Regions from separate parts of the Streptomyces sp. NPDC041191 genome, predicted to be linked through region 1. Evidence: riboswitches for the same ligand, from Rfam matches in the RefSeq annotation. Region 1 holds a riboswitch; each other region holds the start of a gene.
The links. Region 1 has a riboswitch for cyclic di-AMP ahead of ACZ6AQ_RS21910 (M23 family metallopeptidase). Riboswitches for the same ligand answer to the same signal wherever they lie in the genome.

Region 1 (4,202 bases):
CGGGCTGCTGGAACCGAGCCGGATCGGCGCGAACGGTTACCGGTACTACGACCAGGCGGCGCTCGTGCGGCTGCAGCGGATTCTGCTGCTGCGCGAGCTGGGGCTCTCGCTGCCCGCCATCGCCGAGGTCCTCGAGGGACAGCGGGACACGTCCGCCGCCCTGCGCGCCCACCTCGCCCTTCTGGAGCAGGAGCGCGAGCGCCTCGCCCGGCAGATCGCGTCGGTGCGGACCACCCTCCGCAAGACCGAGAACGGAGAAGAGCTCATGGCCGAAGAAGTGTTCGACGGTTTCGATCACACGCGGTACGAGGAGGAGGTCACCCGGCGCTGGGGCCGGGAGGCGTACGAGAACGGCGACCGCTGGTGGCGCTCGCTCGACGCCGAGGGGAGGCGGGCGTTCATGGACGAGCAGGCCGCCATCGCCCGTGACTTCGGGAAGGCGGCGCGGGAGGGCCTGGCGGCCGGCAGCGACGAGGTGCAGGCCGTCGTGCGGCGCCAGATCGCCTGGCTGTCGGCCACCACGACGCCGACCAGGGAGTACGTGATCGGCCTCGGCCGGATGTACGTCGACGACCCCCGCTTCGCGGAGAACTACGACAAGCACGGCGAGGGCACCGCCGTGCTCGTCCGGGACGCGATGGAGATCTACGCCGAACGGAACATGTAGTTCTGGCCGGACGGCCTGTACCGGACGGCCTGTACCGGACGGCCTGTACCGGACGGCCTGTACCGGACGGCCTGTACCGGACGGCCTGTACCGGACGGCCTGTACCGGACGGCCCGTACCGGACGGCCTGTACCGGACGGCCTGTACCGGAAGACCCGTACGGGCCGCCCCCCGGCCCCCGGCCGATCCCGTACTCCGCTTCCCGCCCCGGTGTCCCGGTACGCCACTCGGCCGTACGGGAGTCGCCGTTCCCCGGCGCGGCGGCCACCCTGGGAGGGCGCGGTGCGGGGCCGCGGGCGGTCGGACCGGGCAGGAGAGTTCAGGTGGGGCACCCCCTAGGATCGGCGGACCGCGGGCGGCGGGACGCCGAGGGCCGTACCCGGCGGGACGCCGGAGGGAGCGCCGCGCCCGGTCGTTCCCGGCGGGCCGGCGGGGGCGTACCCGCGTACGGCGGTGCCCGGTGGTTCATCCGCCTGCTGCCGCCGCTGATCATCGCGGGCGGTGTCGCCTTCGACCTGGCGACCCCCGCCCCGTACACCGCCTCCCCGATGCTCGCCGCCGCCCCGCTGGTCGCCGCGCCCTTCTTCTCCCTGCTCACGACCCTTCTCACCGGGATTACCGCCGTTCTCGCCTCGGTCGGGCTCTACCTCGGCAACAACGACGTGACCCGTGCCCCGGCCGTCGCCGAGACCCTGACCGTGTTCACCGTCTCCGGACTCGCCCTCTTCATCAACCGGGTGGTGCGCCGCAGCGGCGAACGGCTCGCGTCGGCCCGGGTCATCGCGGAGAACGCGCAGAAGGCGGTGCTGCCGACGCCCCCCGAGCGGATCGGCGGGCTCTGGTGCGCCGCCCGCTACGAGGCGGCGCAGGCGGACGCGTTCGTCGGTGGCGACCTCTTCGCCGTACAGGACACCCCCTACGGGGTGCGGCTCGTGGTCGGGGACGTGCGGGGCAAGGGGATGGAGGCGGTCGAGGCCGTCGCCGTCGTCATCGGGGCCTTCCGGGAGGCGGCCGAGCAGGAGCGGTCCCTGGAGGACGTGGCGCAGCGGCTCGAACGGGCGCTGACCCGGGAGGGCACCCGGCGGGAGGGCCTGGACGCCTTCGAGGGATTCACCACCGCCGTCCTGGCCGAGATCCCGCGCGCCGACGGCAACGGAGCCTTCGACGGTTTCGTACGGGTCGTCAACCGGGGGCACCCGCCCCCGCTGGTGCTGCACGGGGACGGCCGGGTCGAACCGGTGGAACCGGGCCGGCCGGCGCTGCCGCTCGGCATGGGGGACCTGGCGTCGTGGCCGGACCGGGCCGAGGCGCGCCCCTACCCGCCGGGCACGACGCTGCTCTTCTACACCGACGGCCTCTCGGAGGCGCGGAACGCGGCCGGGGTCTTCTACGACCCGGTGGCACGGCTGGCCGGACGGATCTTCCCGGGGCCCGAGGAACTCCTCGACGCGCTCGTGGACGACGTACGCCTCCACACGGGCGGCGGGGCGACGGACGACATGGCCCTGCTCGCGCTGAGCCGGCCCGAGGAGGGGCGGCGGGAGCGGCGACGGACGATGCAGGTGCTGCACCGGGACGGTCACCACCCGTAGTCGAGAGGTGTCACGGGGATAACGATTGACAAAACGTCAGATCGCGAAGGGTTTGGGGGTCTCGCGCCGTGCCCTGGTGAAGGGGGGTCAAGTCGGGACAGTTCCTGCCAATTCAATGAATGATCAAGGGGAACGGCTTGGAAACGGGACCCCCTGTCTATTAACGTTCGATAACGCAGCGCGGTCGTCCCCGCCGTCGCAAGAGACGGCACCGTGCGCGTGCGCCGAATCCCGCAAGGGAACCGGGGAACCACCATTTGGGGTGAATCGAGCCCGTCGCACCCGTGCGGCGCGCCCGTAGGAGACCTTCCTGCTCCGAACCCGTCAGCTAACCCGGTAGGCGAGAAGGAAGGAAAGGAGTGCGCCTCCGTGGCGTCCAACCCCCCTGCCCCCGAAGCCCCCTTCGACGCCTTCGGTGGTGGTGCGGCTCCCTCCGACCCTGACACCGAGTGGAATCCCACCGAGGACTCCCTCCGCGACCGGAGCCGTTCCGGCCGGCACCGGGTCGTCAAGCAGCGCTCCCCCTTCGCCCGTTCCTCCACCGTCCTCGGCGTCGGCGTCATCGCGGCCGTCGGCGCGGGCGGCCTCGCCACCGCGCAGGACAAGCCCCCGGTGGCCATCTCGCTCCCGGACCTCCCGGACCTCGACCTGCCGGACGCCCACGACCTGCCCGGCATCGGCTCCCTCCTGCCCGAGGAGGAGCGGGAGGCGGTCGCCGAGGACCGCGTCAACCCGAACCCGCTGACCTCCACCGCGTACACCACCGGCGCCGACGGGCGGACCGGCGGGGCCGGGCAGGTCACGCGGGCCTCCCTGAAGGCCGACGTCCCGAGCGCCACCGACGCGGGTGAGGCCCTGCGCACCCGCATCCTCCAGCAGGCCGAGCAGCAGCAGGCGTCCGCCGACGCGGCCGAGAGGGCCGCGGCGGAGAAGGCGGCGGCCGAGAAGGCCGCGGCGGAGGCGAAGGCCAAGGCGGACGCGGCGGAGAAGGCGGCCGCCGAGGCGCGGGCGAAGGCCGAGGCGGAGGCCAAGGCGAAGGCGGAGGCCGCCGCCAGGGCGAAGGCCGAGGCCGAGCGCCTCGCCGAACTCGCCGCGAGCTACTCGCTCCCCCTCTCCTCGTACTCCATCACCGCCACCTACATGCAGTCCGGTTCGATGTGGTCCTCCGGCCACCACACGGGCCTCGACTTCGCGGCCTCCGCCGGCACCCCGCTCAAGGCGGTGCACGGCGCCACGGTGAAGTCGGCCGCCTGGTCCGGTTCCTACGGCTACCGGATCGTCCTGGAGCTGGAGGACGGCACCGAGGTCTGGTACTGCCACCTCTCGTCCATGACGGTCGGCGCGGGCCAGACCGTGTCCACCGGCGAGACCATCGGCCGCGTCGGCGCCACCGGCAACGTCTCCGGCGCCCACCTCCACCTGGAGGTGCACCCCGGCGGTGGCGACGGCGTCGACCCGGGCGCGTGGCTGCGCTCGAAGGGCCTCACGGTCTGAGGACCCGGAGGCCCGGGGACCCGAGGACCCGAGGACCCGGGAACCCGGGCCCCGTCGGGCCCGGAGTTCCCGGCGTACTACCTCCGGTACGGGTTGTAGTCGCCGTAGTCCAGGTACTGCGGCGGCGCCCACACCCGTCCCGTCGCCCGGGCCGCGTACGTCAGCGCGGGCGAGGCGATCGCGCGGCGCTGCCACAGGTGGTGGAGCAGTTCCTGCTCGCGGGCCGCGAAGTCGGGCCCGGCCGTGCCGCGCCGGGCCCGGTCGCGCAGGAACGCGAGGGTCGTCGCGAAGGACTCGTACTCGCCGACGGTCCGGGCGGCCCGCTCGCCGTACGTCCGGGCGGCGACGGCACGGGCCGCCCGGCGGGCCCGCATCGAGGAGAGCGCGAGCGGTTCGGCGGGGGAGAGCCAGCCGGCCGCCGCGTACGCCGGCAGCTCCCCGGCTATCGT
Region 2 (4,202 bases), on a different contig from region 1:
CCCGGGGCGACATCGTGCGCGTGCACCCGGGCGAGGAGTGGATCCACGTCCTGGAGGGCCGGGTGCGGCTCGCGCTCGGGGAGGCGGTCCACGTCCTCGACCCCGGGGACGGCGCCCACTTCGACTCGCTCACCCCCCACCGGATCGGCGCCGCCACTCCCGGCGGGGCCGAGCTGCTCTTCGTCCACACCCTCCTGCAGAGCCCCGTCGCCGAGCTGTGCCTCGGCGACGGGACCCCGCACCGACGCCGCCCTTCGTGACGCATCCCAAGGAAAGGACTGACATGTCCGAGAAGTCCGCACCCGTCACCGGCGAGGAGCGCGGGGAAGGCAAGTTCCCCAAGGGCCTGGTGCTCCGCCTCTTCGCCTACCTGATCGCCGGTCACCTCTTCGCCGGCTTCCTCTACCTGCTCTTCATGCTGGGCGGGCAGAACCAGTAGGGCGGGGGCCCCGCGGCGGAACCGGCGGGGCGGGTGCCGCCCGGTCCCGGCCTACGCCTCCGTGAGCAGCCGCTCCCGCAGCCGTTCGCGCGTCTCCGGAGCCAGGCCCAGCCCCTCGGCGAGGTAGGCGTCCACCGAGCCCCAGGTCGTGTCGATCGTCTCGAAGGCGGCCCGCAGGTACTCCGCCCGCGCGTCGAAGAGCGGGCTCAGCAGCTCCATCACCTCGGGCCCCATGGCGTCCGGGGCGGTGGAGCCCCGGCGCACCTTGTAGCGGCGGTGCGGCTCGTTCGACTTCACGTAGTCGGCCTCGATCGCCGCCCGGTCGACCCCGACGGCGAGCAGGGTGATCGCGACGGCGAGCCCGGCGCGGTCCTTCCCCGCCGCGCAGTGCATGAGCGCCGGCACGCTCTCCTCCGCCATGGAGTGCAGGATCCGGCTGTGCTCCGCGGTCCGCTCGACCACCATCCGCCGGTACGAATCGGACATCCGGGCGGCCGCCCTGCCGTCACCGAGGACCTCCCGCAGCTGTGCGACCCCGCCGTCGCGCACCAGCCTCCAGAACTCCTTGCCGTCGGCCGGGTCGTTGAGCGGTATGTTCACGTTGCGCACGCCGGGCAGTTCGACGTCCGCGCCCTCGATCCGCCGGTCGGCCTCGTTGCGGAAGTCGAAGACGGTGTGCAGGCCCAGCGAGGCGAGGAAGGCGGCGTCGGCCTCGGTCGCGTGGGCCAGGTGACCGCTGCGGAAGAGGCGCCCGGGGCGGACGGCACGCCCGTCCGTCGTCGGCAGGCCGCCCACGTCCCGGAAGTTGCGGACCCCCGCAAGCTCGGGCTCGACGGCTTCGGCGGGCGGGACCTGCGGCAGCTGCTGCGTCACGGATGCTCCTGGGGTCGGCGTTCGGGTGTCCGGCGCGGGACGGGTTCCTGGGGCAATCATCCGGGCGGGAGGCGCGCGGCGCACCCCCTCGGACGGTAATGGGTGAACTGTCCGAATTAGGGCCTTGGTTATGACAAGCCCCGGTTGGGGCGAGATGGGGAAAGGCGCGTGAGCAGCGTCATAGAAGTGACGGATCGTGGCCGGGGGGACGACGTGATTTCCGTACGGCACAGGGAAATCGAAGGACCGTCATCCACGGAGGGTGACCGTGATCGCCTCGTGATGATCTAGCGCGGAATCCCCGGGACCGAAGAACGGCTTGTTCGCGCCGACTCCGCTCGTCTAGCGTCACCGTCAATCCGGTCGGACCGCCGAATCCTGCCACCGTCCGGAATTCCACCCATCCCATGCGTGGCAGGAGCGGGGGACCCAGGAAGTACGCCGGTCCCGTGACACAGGACGGCTCGGGGTGAAGTCGCGTGAGAACGCGGCCGGACATCTCCAGTCCGAACCCGACAGCTCACCTCGCAGGCGCCGGAGAGGAATTCGACATGCCCGCGAAGGGTAAGCACCGCCGCCCGAAGAACAACCTCCTCACCCGCGGATTCGCCGCCGCCGGTACGGGAGGCGCCGTCGTGGCCCTCCCGCTCATCGGCGCCACGGGGGCCCACGCCGCCGAGCAGGCCGCCCCGGCCGCCGCCCCCGCCCCGGCCGTCGTGGCCGCCGCCCAGGTGCGGGCCACCCCCGTGCAGGCCGTCCCCGCGAAGGCCGCCCAGGCCCCCGCGAAGGCCGCCCCGACGACGTACGCCGTCGTCCGCGGCGACTACCTGTCGAAGATCGCCGCCGACCACCACGTCACGGGCGGCTGGCAGAAGCTCTACGAGGACAACCGCCGGACCATCGGCGCGGACCCCTCCCTCATCATGCCCGGCATGAAGCTCACCGTCGGCGCCGAGGGCTCCGCCCCCACCGGCCCGAAGAGCGCCCCGGGCACCCGGAGTTCCGGCAAGGGCGACGACACCCCGCGCGCCTCCCGCGAGACCCGCCGCGCCGCCGCCCCGGCCGTCACCACCGCGGACGCGCCCGAGGGCCCGTCCGGCTCCTCCTCCGGCTGGGTCGCCCCCGTCACCGGCGGCTTCTCCACCCCGTACCGCGCCTCCGGCGCCATGTGGTCCTCCGGCTATCACACCGGTGTCGACTTCATCGCCTCCTCCGGCACCACCGTCCGCGCCGTCGGCGCCGGCACGGTCGTCTCCGCCGGCTGGAGCGGCTCGTACGGCAACGAGGTCGTCATCAAGCACGCGGACGGCAAGTACTCGCAGTACGCCCACCTCTCCTCCCTCGCGGTCTCGGCCGGCCAGTCCGTCACCGGCGGTCAGCAGATCGGCCTCTCCGGTTCCACCGGCAACTCCACCGGCCCGCACCTGCACTTCGAGATCCGCACCTCGCCGAGCTACGGCTCGGACATCGACCCGCTGGCCTATCTGCGCGGACACGGCGTCTCCGTCTGACGCGCACCGGCGAAACCCCTTTCCGGCGGCCCGGCACGAAAGTGCCGGGCCGCCGGCGTATTCCGTTTTGGCGGAATCTTTATCGGTGGCATATCTCACCCGTCGTCAACCCCTCCTTACGGTCGCGTAGGTCACACGCGAGAAGGAAGGATGGGCGCCCGTGGCAGACGATTCGAGATCAAGAGACAAGAACGCATTCGGGTCGTACACGGCGATCGGTGACAGCTTCACCGAGGGCGTCGGAGACCCCGGCCCCAACGGGACGTACGTCGGCTGGGCGGACCGCTTCGCGGTCCTGCTCGCCGACCGGTTGCCGGAGCAGGACACCTTCCGCTACGCCAACCTGGCCGTACGCGGGCGGCTCCTCGACCAGATCGTGGCGGAACAGGTCCCCCGGGCGAAGGAACTCGCCCCCGACCTGGTGACCTTCTGCGCGGGCGGCAACGACATCATCCGTCCCGGCAGCGACCCCGACCACGTGGCCGAGCGCTTCGAGCGCGCCGTCGCCGACCTGACCTCCGCCGTGGGAACCGTCATGGTGACCACCGGCTTCGACACCCGCGACGTCCCCGTGCTCCGGCACCTGCGCGGCAAGATCGCCACCTACACCGCGCACGTCCGCGCCATCGCGGACCGCCACGGCTGCCCCGTCCTCGACCTGTGGTCCCTGAGGTCCGTCCAGGACCGGCGGGCCTGGGACGGCGACCGCCTGCACCTCTCGCCCGAGGGACACACCCGGGTCGCCCTGCGCGCCGCCCAGGTCCTCGGCATCCCGGTGCCCGCCGACCCCGACCAGGCGTGGCCGCCGGTCCCGCCGCGCGGCACGCTCGAAGTGCGCCGCGACGACATCCAGTGGGCGAGGGAGCACCTCGTCCCCTGGATCGGGCGCCGGCTGCGCGGCGAGAGCTCCGGGGACCGCGTCGCGGCCAAGCGCCCCGACCTGATGCCCCTGGGAGACCTCATCTCCCTGTAGCGGGCGGCACGGCGGGGATCCGTTCCAGGACCCCGCCGGCGAACACGTCGTACAGCGGCAGCGTCTCCAGGTGGACGTAGCCGATGTGGCAGTCGCAGACGGCGAGGGGGCAGGCGCGGGGGCGCAGGGCGGCGCGGTACGAACCGTCGTACAGGTTCCCCAGCTCCGCCCTGACGAAGTGGCAGCGCCGCACCGTCCCCCCGCCGTCCACCGAGATCACCGACTCGCCGGTACGGCACGGCAGCCCCGCCGAACGGTGCGGATGCCGGCTGTACGGGAAGAGCGGGTCGAGCTCCGTCCACCGCGCGGCCTCCGCGTCGGTGTACGCGTGCCCCTCGGCCGCGTTCACCCACAGGTACACGTGCGGCGGCAGCGCCTCCCGCAGCCGCCGCGCCTCCTCCAGGTG
Region 3 (4,202 bases), on a different contig from region 1:
TGGTTGACCTTGACGAGCAGGGCGTTGGCGCTGCCCTCCTCGATGCCGCGGGCCAGGCGCTCCGGGTTGGTGACGAACAGGTCGTCGCCGACGAGCTGCACCTTGGTGCCGAGCTTGTCGGTGATGGCCTTCCAGCCCTCCCAGTCGTCCTCGAACAGCGGGTCCTCGATGGAGACCAGCGGGTACGCGGAGACCAGCTCCTCGTAGTACTCGGTCATCTCGGCGGCCGAGCGGGACTTGCCCTCGAACTCGTACGCGCCGTCCTTGTAGAACTCGGAGGCGGCGCAGTCGAGGGCGAGCGCGATGTCCTTGCCCGGGGCGTAGCCGGCTTCCTTGATCGCCTCGAGGATGAGGTCGAGGGCGGCGCGGTTGGACTCCAGGTTCGGGGCGAAGCCGCCCTCGTCGCCGAGGCCGGTGGAGAGGCCCTTGCGCTTCAGGACGGCCTTGAGGGTGTGGTAGACCTCGGTGCCCCAGCGCAGGGCCTCGGAGAAGGACTCCGCGCCGATCGGGGCGATCATGAACTCCTGGATGTCCACGTTGGAGTCGGCGTGCGACCCGCCGTTCAGGATGTTCATCATCGGAACGGGCAGCAGGTGCGCGTTCGGGCCGCCCAGGTAGCGGAAGAGCGGGAGGTCGCTGGCCTCGGAGGCGGCGTGCGCGACGGCGAGGGAGACGCCGAGGATGGCGTTGGCGCCGAGCGAGGACTTGTCCGGGGTGGCGTCCAGGTCGAACATGGCCTGGTCGATCAGGCGCTGCTCGGTGGCGTCGTAGCCGACCAGCTCCGGGCCGATCTGCTCGATGACGGCGAGGACGGCCTTCTCGACGCCCTTGCCCTGGTAGCGGCCGGGGTCGCCGTCGCGGAGCTCCAGGGCCTCGAACGCACCGGTGGAGGCGCCGGACGGGACGGCAGCACGGCCGGTGCTGCCGTCGTCGAGGCCGACCTCGACCTCGACCGTGGGGTTGCCTCGGGAGTCCAGGATTTCCCGGGCTACGACGACGTCGATGGACGGCACGAGCATCTCCTTCTGGGATGTGACGCTGGATGTGACGCAAGGTCGGTGCGGGGTCGCTCGGCCTTGCGGCAAGAGCCTAACCGTCCCGGGGGCTCCGGTCGGCCGGGCGCCCGCACCCTGGGACGAAAAAGGACCCAAGGGCACGCGCATGGGGGCGAATCACCCCGTATCTACTGGTTGGTAACCGTCATGGGACCCGTACTCCCGTACGAGCGGACCCGGCCCGGGAAAAGGGGGAACCCCGGTCCGGCGCGCACGGGGGAGGGCGCGCCGGACCGGGGTGGTCACCGCGGGAGGGCCGTCGGGGCCGCGTGAGCCGCCGGACTCACGCGACCCGCCGGACTCACTTCAGGTGGAGCTGCTGACCCGGGTAGATCAGGTCGGCGTTCTCGACGACGTCGTCGTTCAGCTCGAAGAGCCGGGCCCAGCCGCCCTCGACGCCCTGCGCCTCGGCGATCTTGCTGAGGGTGTCGCCGGCGACGACCTTGTACTCGCCGTCGCCCTTCTTGACCGTCTCGCCGGTCGGGGTGGTGACGGTCTTCCGGGCGGACTCCGGAGCGTCGTGGCGCTTCTCGGCCTTCTTCGGGGCCTGGCGCTGCTCGCTGCGGGTGGTCGGCTGCTCGGTCGAGCGCTTCTGCGTCCGCTGCTTCTTCGCGGGCTTCTCCTGCTCCGTCGCGCTCTCGGCGGAGCCGCCGTACGAGGCGCCCGAGAGGCCGACGCCGCAGTGCGGCCAGGCGCCCTTGCCCTGGCCCGCGAGGACCTTCTCGGCGACGGCGATCTGCTGGGACTTCGACGCCTGGTCGGCGCGCGGGGCGTAGGCGGTGCCGCCGTACGCGGCCCAGGTGGAGGACGTGAACTGGAGGCCGCCGTAGAAGCCGTTGCCGGTGTTGATGGACCAGTTGCCACCGGACTCGCACTGGGCGACGCGGTCCCACTCGGAGGCCGTGGCGGCCGAGGCGGCGCCCGCGGTCATCAGCGGGGCGGCGACGGCGACACCGGTGACGCCGACGAGCGCGGCGACCTGGGTGGCCTTGGAGGGACGGCGGTGTTTGCCCTTGGCGGAAAACAGCATGGAGTTTCTCCTCACCGACGCCTGCGAGGTGAGCTGTCGGGTTCGGGCCAATGAGTTGCCCGGCCGCGTGTCCTAGCACGCGGCTTCACCCCAAGCCGATCGTCGGCCGTCTGTCTCAACGGCCGGGGCCGGCGCTTACCTTGGGTCCCCCGCTCCTGCCTTCGGCGCTTGCGCGACGACTGTTCCCCACGACCGACGGCAGGATTCGGCGTTTCGGTCGAAGGGGCCCGCGGTGGCGAGCGATGACGACCGTACGCACAGACCCCCCCGAAGTTCAAAGAGGCTCATATGACTAATTTCGCCTCTCCTTGCCCTCCAGTGGGGCCCGTTTGCGCAGGTGGGAGGTGACGGAAGCAGAGCTTCCGGGCACGACACGCCAGTTGGGACAAAGAGACCCATGTCTCACTCGCATGGATCCGGACAGAAGCTCCCGAACTACCCCGCCGCCGGGTTCGGAGCCGGCGTCAGTTCGAGGTTCTGACCAGGCAGGATGAGGTCCGGATCGGTCCCCACGGTCCGCTTGTTGGCGTCATAGAGGGCCGTCCACCCGCCGGGGAGTTCGTTCGCCCGCGCGATGTCCGACAGGCTGTCACCCGGACGCACGACGTATTCACCCGAAGAGCCCTGACTGTCCGTTACGCCCGAATTCTTCACCCCCCCGGTCACCGGAGTGCCCGCAGGGTTTTCGGCGAGCTTATCCTCGCCCGAGGCATGTCTGCCGGATTCGACGGAAGTGCCCGACTTGATGCTTTCCTGCGGGTCCGCCCCGCCCCGGTGCTTGCCGGTGCCGGGCGTGACCGACACCTCACCACCCTCCGGCGTACCGGGCGTAACGGGCGTAACGGATGTGTCGGGCACGGCCGGAGTGACCGGCACGGTCGGGGAGGTCGTTCCGGTCGGCGCGCCCGGCGTGGCGGGAGGCACCGGAGTGACCGGGGCGGCCGGCGCGGTCGGGGAGGCGGGCGTCGCGGGCGTGACGGTGGCGGCGGGGGGCGCGGACCTCTCGGCCGCTTCGGGCGCCACGGTCTCCGGAGCGGCGGGGGCGCCCGATCCGCCCGCGTTCCAGCCCGACTCGGGGACGGGCTTCACGGGGGAGACGGGAACGGTGACCGGGCCCGGGTCCACCCCGGTGGCCTTCCCGTCGTTCGCCAGGCCCGCGATCGGGGCGCAGGTGGCCCACTCGGCACTGCCCTTGGCGAGGGCCTTCTCGGCCACCGCGATCTGCTGGGCCCGGCTGGCGAGGTCGGGGCTGGGCGCGTACACCAGACCGCCGTGGCGCTCCCAGCTCTCCTGGGTGAACTGGAGTCCGCCGTACATCCCGTTGCCGGTGTTGGCGCTCCATTGCCCCCCGGACTCGCACTCCGCGACCCGGTCCCAGGTGGCGGCGTCGGCGGCGGAGGCGGACCCGGTGGCGAGCAGCGGCAGCGCCATGGCCGATCCGGTCACCCCGGCGGCGACGACAAGGGCGGGGGCCTGACGGGGGCGACGGTGTCGTCCGTTCCCGGAACGCATAGAAGCGCCTTTCGCGTGACGGCTGAGACTGCCGCGAAACGTAGCCGCATTCGAACGTCCGTCACAAGTCGATGGCTCCCCGATCACGTGAAGATCACATTTCTGACACGCCGTCAGCCGGAAGGACCGGTACGGAGGGGGAGAACTCCACCGGAAGGGTGCGCAAACCACGCATGATGAGCCCCCCGCGCCACCGCAGTCCGGCCGGATCGACGGCGAGCGCCAGGTCCGGCAGACGGGTCAGCAGGGTCGCCAGGGCCGTCTGCCCTTCGAGGCGGGCGAGCGGCGCGCCCAGGCAGTAGTGGATGCCGTGGCCGTACCCGAGGTGCTGGTTGTCGCGCCGGGCGAGGTCGAGCGTGTCGGGCCCGTCGAACCGCTCCGGGTCCCGGTCGGCGGCGGCGAGCACCACGAGCACCGGGTCCCCCGCCGGGATCTCCCGCCCGCCGATGGTCAGCGCCCGCGTCGCGTACCGCCAGGTCGCCATCTCCACGGGCCCGTCGTACCGCAGCAGCTCCTCGATCCCGGTCTCCAGGAGGCCGGTCTCCCCGGCGGCGAGGGACGCCTGCAGCCGTTCCCGCTGCCCGGGGTGGCGCAGCAGCGCGTAG
Region 4 (4,202 bases), on a different contig from region 1:
AACCAGCGGGACGTCGTCAAGAACGAGCGCCGCCAGCGCTACGACAACGTGCCGTACGGCACGGCCTTCGAGAAGCTGACCGCCCTCGCCTACCCGGAGGGCCACCCCTACCACCACACGCCGATCGGCTCCATGGCCGACCTGGACGCGGCCACCCTGGAGGACGCGCGGAACTTCTTCCGCACGTACTACGCCCCGAACAACGCGGTGCTCTCCGTCGTCGGCGACATCGACCCGGAGCGGACCCTCGCCTGGATCGAGAAGTACTTCGGCTCCATCCCGTCCCACGACGGCAAGCCGGTCCCGCGCGACGGCTCGCTGCCCGACGTCATCGGCGAGCAGCTCCGCGAGGTCGTCGAGGAGGAGGTGCCGGCGCGCGCTCTGATGGCCGCCTACCGGCTGCCGCACGACGGCACGCGCGCGTGCGACGCCGCCGACCTGGCCCTGACGGTCCTGGGCGGCGGGGAGTCCTCCCGCCTGCACAACCGCCTGGTCCGCCGCGACCGCACGGCCGTCGCCGCCGGTTTCGGCCTGCTGCGGCTCGCCGGGGCGCCCTCGCTCGGCTGGCTGGACGTCAAGACGTCCGGAGGCGTCGAGGTCCCGCAGATCGAGGCGGCCGTCGACGAGGAGCTGGCCCGGTTCGCCGCCGAGGGGCCCACGGCCGAGGAGATGGAGCGCGCCCAGGCCCAGTTGGAGCGCGAGTGGCTGGACCGGCTGGGCACCGTCGCGGGCCGTGCCGACGAACTGTGCCGGTTCGCCGTGCTGTTCGGCGACCCGCAGCTCGCCCTCACCGCCGTCGACCGGGTCCTCGACATCACCGCCGAGGAGGTGCGGGAGGCCGCCGCGGCCCGGCTGCGCCCCGACAACCGCGCGGTGCTCGTCTACGAGCCGGTGGCCACCGAACAGAGCGAGAGCGACAGCGACGAGGAAGAGGGGGCGGACCAGTGACCGACGCTGCCGTGTCTTTGACGAGCATGGAGTTCCACCCGCGGCCGACGCCGGGCACCGCACGCCCCTGGGCCTTCCCGGCCCCGGACCGCAGTGCCCTGGAGAACGGCCTGACCGTGCTCACCAGCCACCGCCCCGGCCAGCAGGTCGTGGCCGTGGAGCTGTTCCTGCCGGCCCCGCTGGACGCCGAACCTGCCGGTCTCGACGGCGTCGCCACCATCATGGCCCGCGCGCTTTCCGAGGGCACGGACCGGCACACCGCCGAGGAGTTCGCGGCCGAGCTGGAGCGCTGCGGCGCCACGCTCGACGCGCACGCCGACCACCCCGGCGTACGGGTCTCCCTGGAGGTGCCGGTCTCCCGGCTGCCCAAGGCGCTCGGTCTGCTCGCCGAGGCGCTGATCGCCCCGGCGTTCCTGGAGACCGAGGTCGAGCGCCTGGTGCGCAACCGCCTCGACGAGATCCCGCACGAGACGGCCAGCCCGGCCCGCCGGGCCGCCAAGCAGCTGTCCAAGGAGCTGTTCCCGGCCGAGTCCCGGATGTCCCGGCCGCGCCAGGGCACCGAGGAGACCGTCGCGGCGATCGACGCCGCCGCGGTCCGCGCGTTCTACGCGGCGCACGTGCGGCCCGCCACGGCGACCGCCGTGGTCGTGGGCGACCTGACCGGGGTGGACCTGGAGAAGGTCCTGGCGGAGACGCTGGGCGCCTGGACCGGCGAGCCGGGCGAGCCGCTTCCGATGCCGCCGATCACCGCCGACGACACCGCGCGGGTCGTCGTCGTGGACCGCCCCGGCGCCGTCCAGACCCAGCTGCTCATCGGCCGGATCGGTCCCGACCGGCACGCCAGCGTCTGGCCGGCCCAGGTCCTCGGCACGTACTGCCTGGGAGGGACCCTGACCTCGCGTCTGGACCGGGTCCTGCGCGAGGAGAAGGGCTACACGTACGGCGTGCGGGCCTTCGGCCAGGTGCTCCGCTCCGACGCCGGGGGGAACGGCGCCGCGATGCTCGCCATCAGCGGCTCCGTGGACACTCCCAACACGGGCCCGGCCCTGGACGACCTGTGGAAGGTGCTGCGCACCCTGGCCGCCGAGGGGCTCACGGACGCCGAGCGGGAGACGGCCGTGCAGAACCTGGTGGGGGTGGCGCCGCTCAAGTACGAGACGGCCGCCTCCGTCGCCGGAACGCTCGCCGACCAGGTCGAGCAGCACCTCCCGGACGACTTCCAGGCGCAGTTGTACGCGCGCCTGGCCGAGACGGGCACCGTGGAGGCGACCGCCGCCGTCGTCAGCGCCTTTCCGGTGGACCGGCTCGTCACCGTCCTGGTGGGTGACGCGGCGCAGATCGCGGAGCCGGTGCGCGCGCTCGGCATCGGTGAGGTCACCGTCGTCAGCGGCTGACCGTCCCCCGCGGGGACGGCGGTCCACCACCGCCGTCCCCGCGACCGGGGCCCGGACATGACGGCCCATCAGGAAAATTCCTTGTGGGAAGGGCATCCGCGGAGGGGTTCCCGCAAGGGAATTGTCCGTATTGGCGGCAAGAGTGATCCTCTGCCCTGTGGCATGTCTTACAAAAGGCCCTGTTCGGTTGGTGATCGACTGGCGACCCGCTTACCGTCGATCCGGCTGTTCGCCAGTCGTACCCGCCGCACCCGCGGCACCGGACAGCCATCGCCGAGTCCCCGTCAGGCGCGAGCCCAGGGGAGCCGGGGACCCGCACGCAGTCCCTGGGGTGAATCGGACGCCTTCGTTCCGTACGGAGGGGCCCGTAGGAGACCTTCCTGCTCCGAACCCGTCAGCTAACCCGGTAGGCGAGAAGGAGGGAAAGGAAACAGCGTCTTCATGGCGTTCACCCGTGCCACCGGGAAGCATCGTGGTCCGAGCCGGATGGCGCGCCGCAGCGCCGGCATCGCCGGCGTCGCGACGCTGGCCACCACCGGCGTCATCGGAACCCTCGCCTCCCCGGCGCTCGCCGCCGACACGGACCACCGTTCACCCGAGGACACCGGTCTCATCGAGGTGATCACCGAGGACTCCCTCGTCGACCGCGTCAACGCCCAGGCCGCCGCCCAGGACCGGCAGGCGTTCGAGGCCGCCGCCGAGGCGAAGGTCCGGGCCGAGGCGAAGCGCAAGGCCGAGGCCCGCGCCAAGGAGATCCGCGAGGCGAAGGAGCGCGCCGCCCGTGAGGCCGAGCGCCGCCGCCTGAACTCCTTCCAGCTCCCGATCGCCGGTTCGTACGTCTCCACCGCCTACAAGACCGGCGGTTCGCTCTGGTCCTCCGGCAGCCACTCCGGCATCGACTTCCACGCCGACTACGGCAGCCGTGTCGTCTCCGTCGGCTCCGGCACCGTCGTCGAGACCGGCTGGGGCGGCGCGTACGGCAACAACATCGTCATCCGGATGAACGACGGCACGTACACCCAGTACGGTCACCTCTCCTCCATCGGGGTGTACGTCGGCCAGACCGTCGAGCCGGGCCAGCAGATCGGCGTCTCGGGCTCGTCCGGCAACTCGACCGGCCCGCACCTCCACTTCGAAGCGCGCACGAGCCCCGAGTACGGCTCCGACATCGACCCGGTCGCCTACCTCCGCGCCCGCGGCGTCACCGTCTGACACCGTCGCCCCTCCGCGCGTCCCCGGCCCCGGGGCCCCGCCTCGGGAAAGCCCCGGCCCGTACTGGGCCGGGGCTTTTCTTCGGCCGGAACGCGTCCGTGGAATCCGGCGGGGCATCGGAAATTCCGGCGGGCTGCAATAGAGTCGTGGCACGGGCGCGGAAAAGGCGCCGCCCGAATGGACTCGCGCGGACCAAGGCGGAGGTCGGACATGCGTATTCCCGCGCATTCGGTGTGCACGGCGATCCGGGACGACATCGTCTCCGGCGTCTTCGCGCGGGGGAGCCGGCTGACCGAGGAGCAGCTCGCCCGCAGGTACGGGGTCTCTCGCGTCCCGGTCCGCGAGGCGCTGCGCACCCTGGAGTCCGAGGGCTTCGTCCTCACCCGGCGCCACGCGGGCGCGCACGTGGCCGAGCCCACCGAGCGGGAGGCGGCCGACCTGCTCGACATGCGGACGCTGCTCGAACCGCTGGGAGCCGCGCGGGCCGCGCAGCGGCGCACCGAGGCCCACCTCAAGGTGCTGCGCGGCCTGGTCAGGCTGGGGCAGGAGAGGGCCGGACGGGGCCGGGACGAGGACCTGCGCCCGCTCGGCGGCTGGTTCCACGAGACGCTCGCGCAGGCGTGCGGCAGTCCGGCCCTGACGGCGCTG

Region 2: it holds a riboswitch for cyclic di-AMP, as region 1 does, so the genes downstream of both, ACZ6AQ_RS23715 (LysM peptidoglycan-binding domain-containing M23 family metallopeptidase) here and ACZ6AQ_RS21910 (M23 family metallopeptidase) in region 1, are expected to answer to the same signal.
Region 3: it holds a riboswitch for cyclic di-AMP, as region 1 does, so the genes downstream of both, ACZ6AQ_RS20635 (transglycosylase family protein) here and ACZ6AQ_RS21910 (M23 family metallopeptidase) in region 1, are expected to answer to the same signal.
Region 4: it holds a riboswitch for cyclic di-AMP, as region 1 does, so the genes downstream of both, ACZ6AQ_RS06425 (M23 family metallopeptidase) here and ACZ6AQ_RS21910 (M23 family metallopeptidase) in region 1, are expected to answer to the same signal.

The regions. Positions count from the first base shown of each region.
Region 1 is NZ_JBVIZC010000011.1:21,064-25,265, reverse strand. It holds gene ACZ6AQ_RS21920 (MerR family transcriptional regulator) at 1-667, shown strand, start outside; gene ACZ6AQ_RS21915 (PP2C family protein-serine/threonine phosphatase) at 991-2,259, shown strand; cyclic di-AMP (ydaO/yuaA leader) riboswitch at 2,472-2,617, shown strand; gene ACZ6AQ_RS21910 (M23 family metallopeptidase) at 2,629-3,753, shown strand; gene ACZ6AQ_RS21905 (PrsW family intramembrane metalloprotease) at 3,831-4,202, opposite strand, start outside.
Region 2 is NZ_JBVIZC010000012.1:113,378-117,579, reverse strand. It holds gene ACZ6AQ_RS23730 (helix-turn-helix domain-containing protein) at 1-260, shown strand, start outside; gene ACZ6AQ_RS23725 (DUF6126 family protein) at 284-439, shown strand; gene ACZ6AQ_RS23720 (tyrosine-protein phosphatase) at 491-1,312, opposite strand; cyclic di-AMP (ydaO/yuaA leader) riboswitch at 1,700-1,861, shown strand; gene ACZ6AQ_RS23715 (LysM peptidoglycan-binding domain-containing M23 family metallopeptidase) at 1,864-2,823, shown strand; gene ACZ6AQ_RS23710 (SGNH/GDSL hydrolase family protein) at 2,984-3,796, shown strand; gene ACZ6AQ_RS23705 (STM4011 family radical SAM protein) at 3,783-4,202, opposite strand, start outside.
Region 3 is NZ_JBVIZC010000010.1:85,040-89,241, forward strand. It holds gene eno (phosphopyruvate hydratase) at 1-1,019, opposite strand, end outside; gene ACZ6AQ_RS20635 (transglycosylase family protein) at 1,357-2,085, opposite strand; cyclic di-AMP (ydaO/yuaA leader) riboswitch at 2,089-2,262, opposite strand; gene ACZ6AQ_RS20640 (transglycosylase family protein) at 2,521-3,597, opposite strand; gene ACZ6AQ_RS20645 (cytochrome P450 family protein) at 3,692-4,202, opposite strand, start outside.
Region 4 is NZ_JBVIZC010000003.1:98,147-102,348, forward strand. It holds gene ACZ6AQ_RS06415 (M16 family metallopeptidase) at 1-948, shown strand, start outside; gene ACZ6AQ_RS06420 (M16 family metallopeptidase) at 975-2,342, shown strand; cyclic di-AMP (ydaO/yuaA leader) riboswitch at 2,604-2,770, shown strand; gene ACZ6AQ_RS06425 (M23 family metallopeptidase) at 2,784-3,554, shown strand; gene ACZ6AQ_RS06430 (GntR family transcriptional regulator) at 3,765-4,202, shown strand, end outside.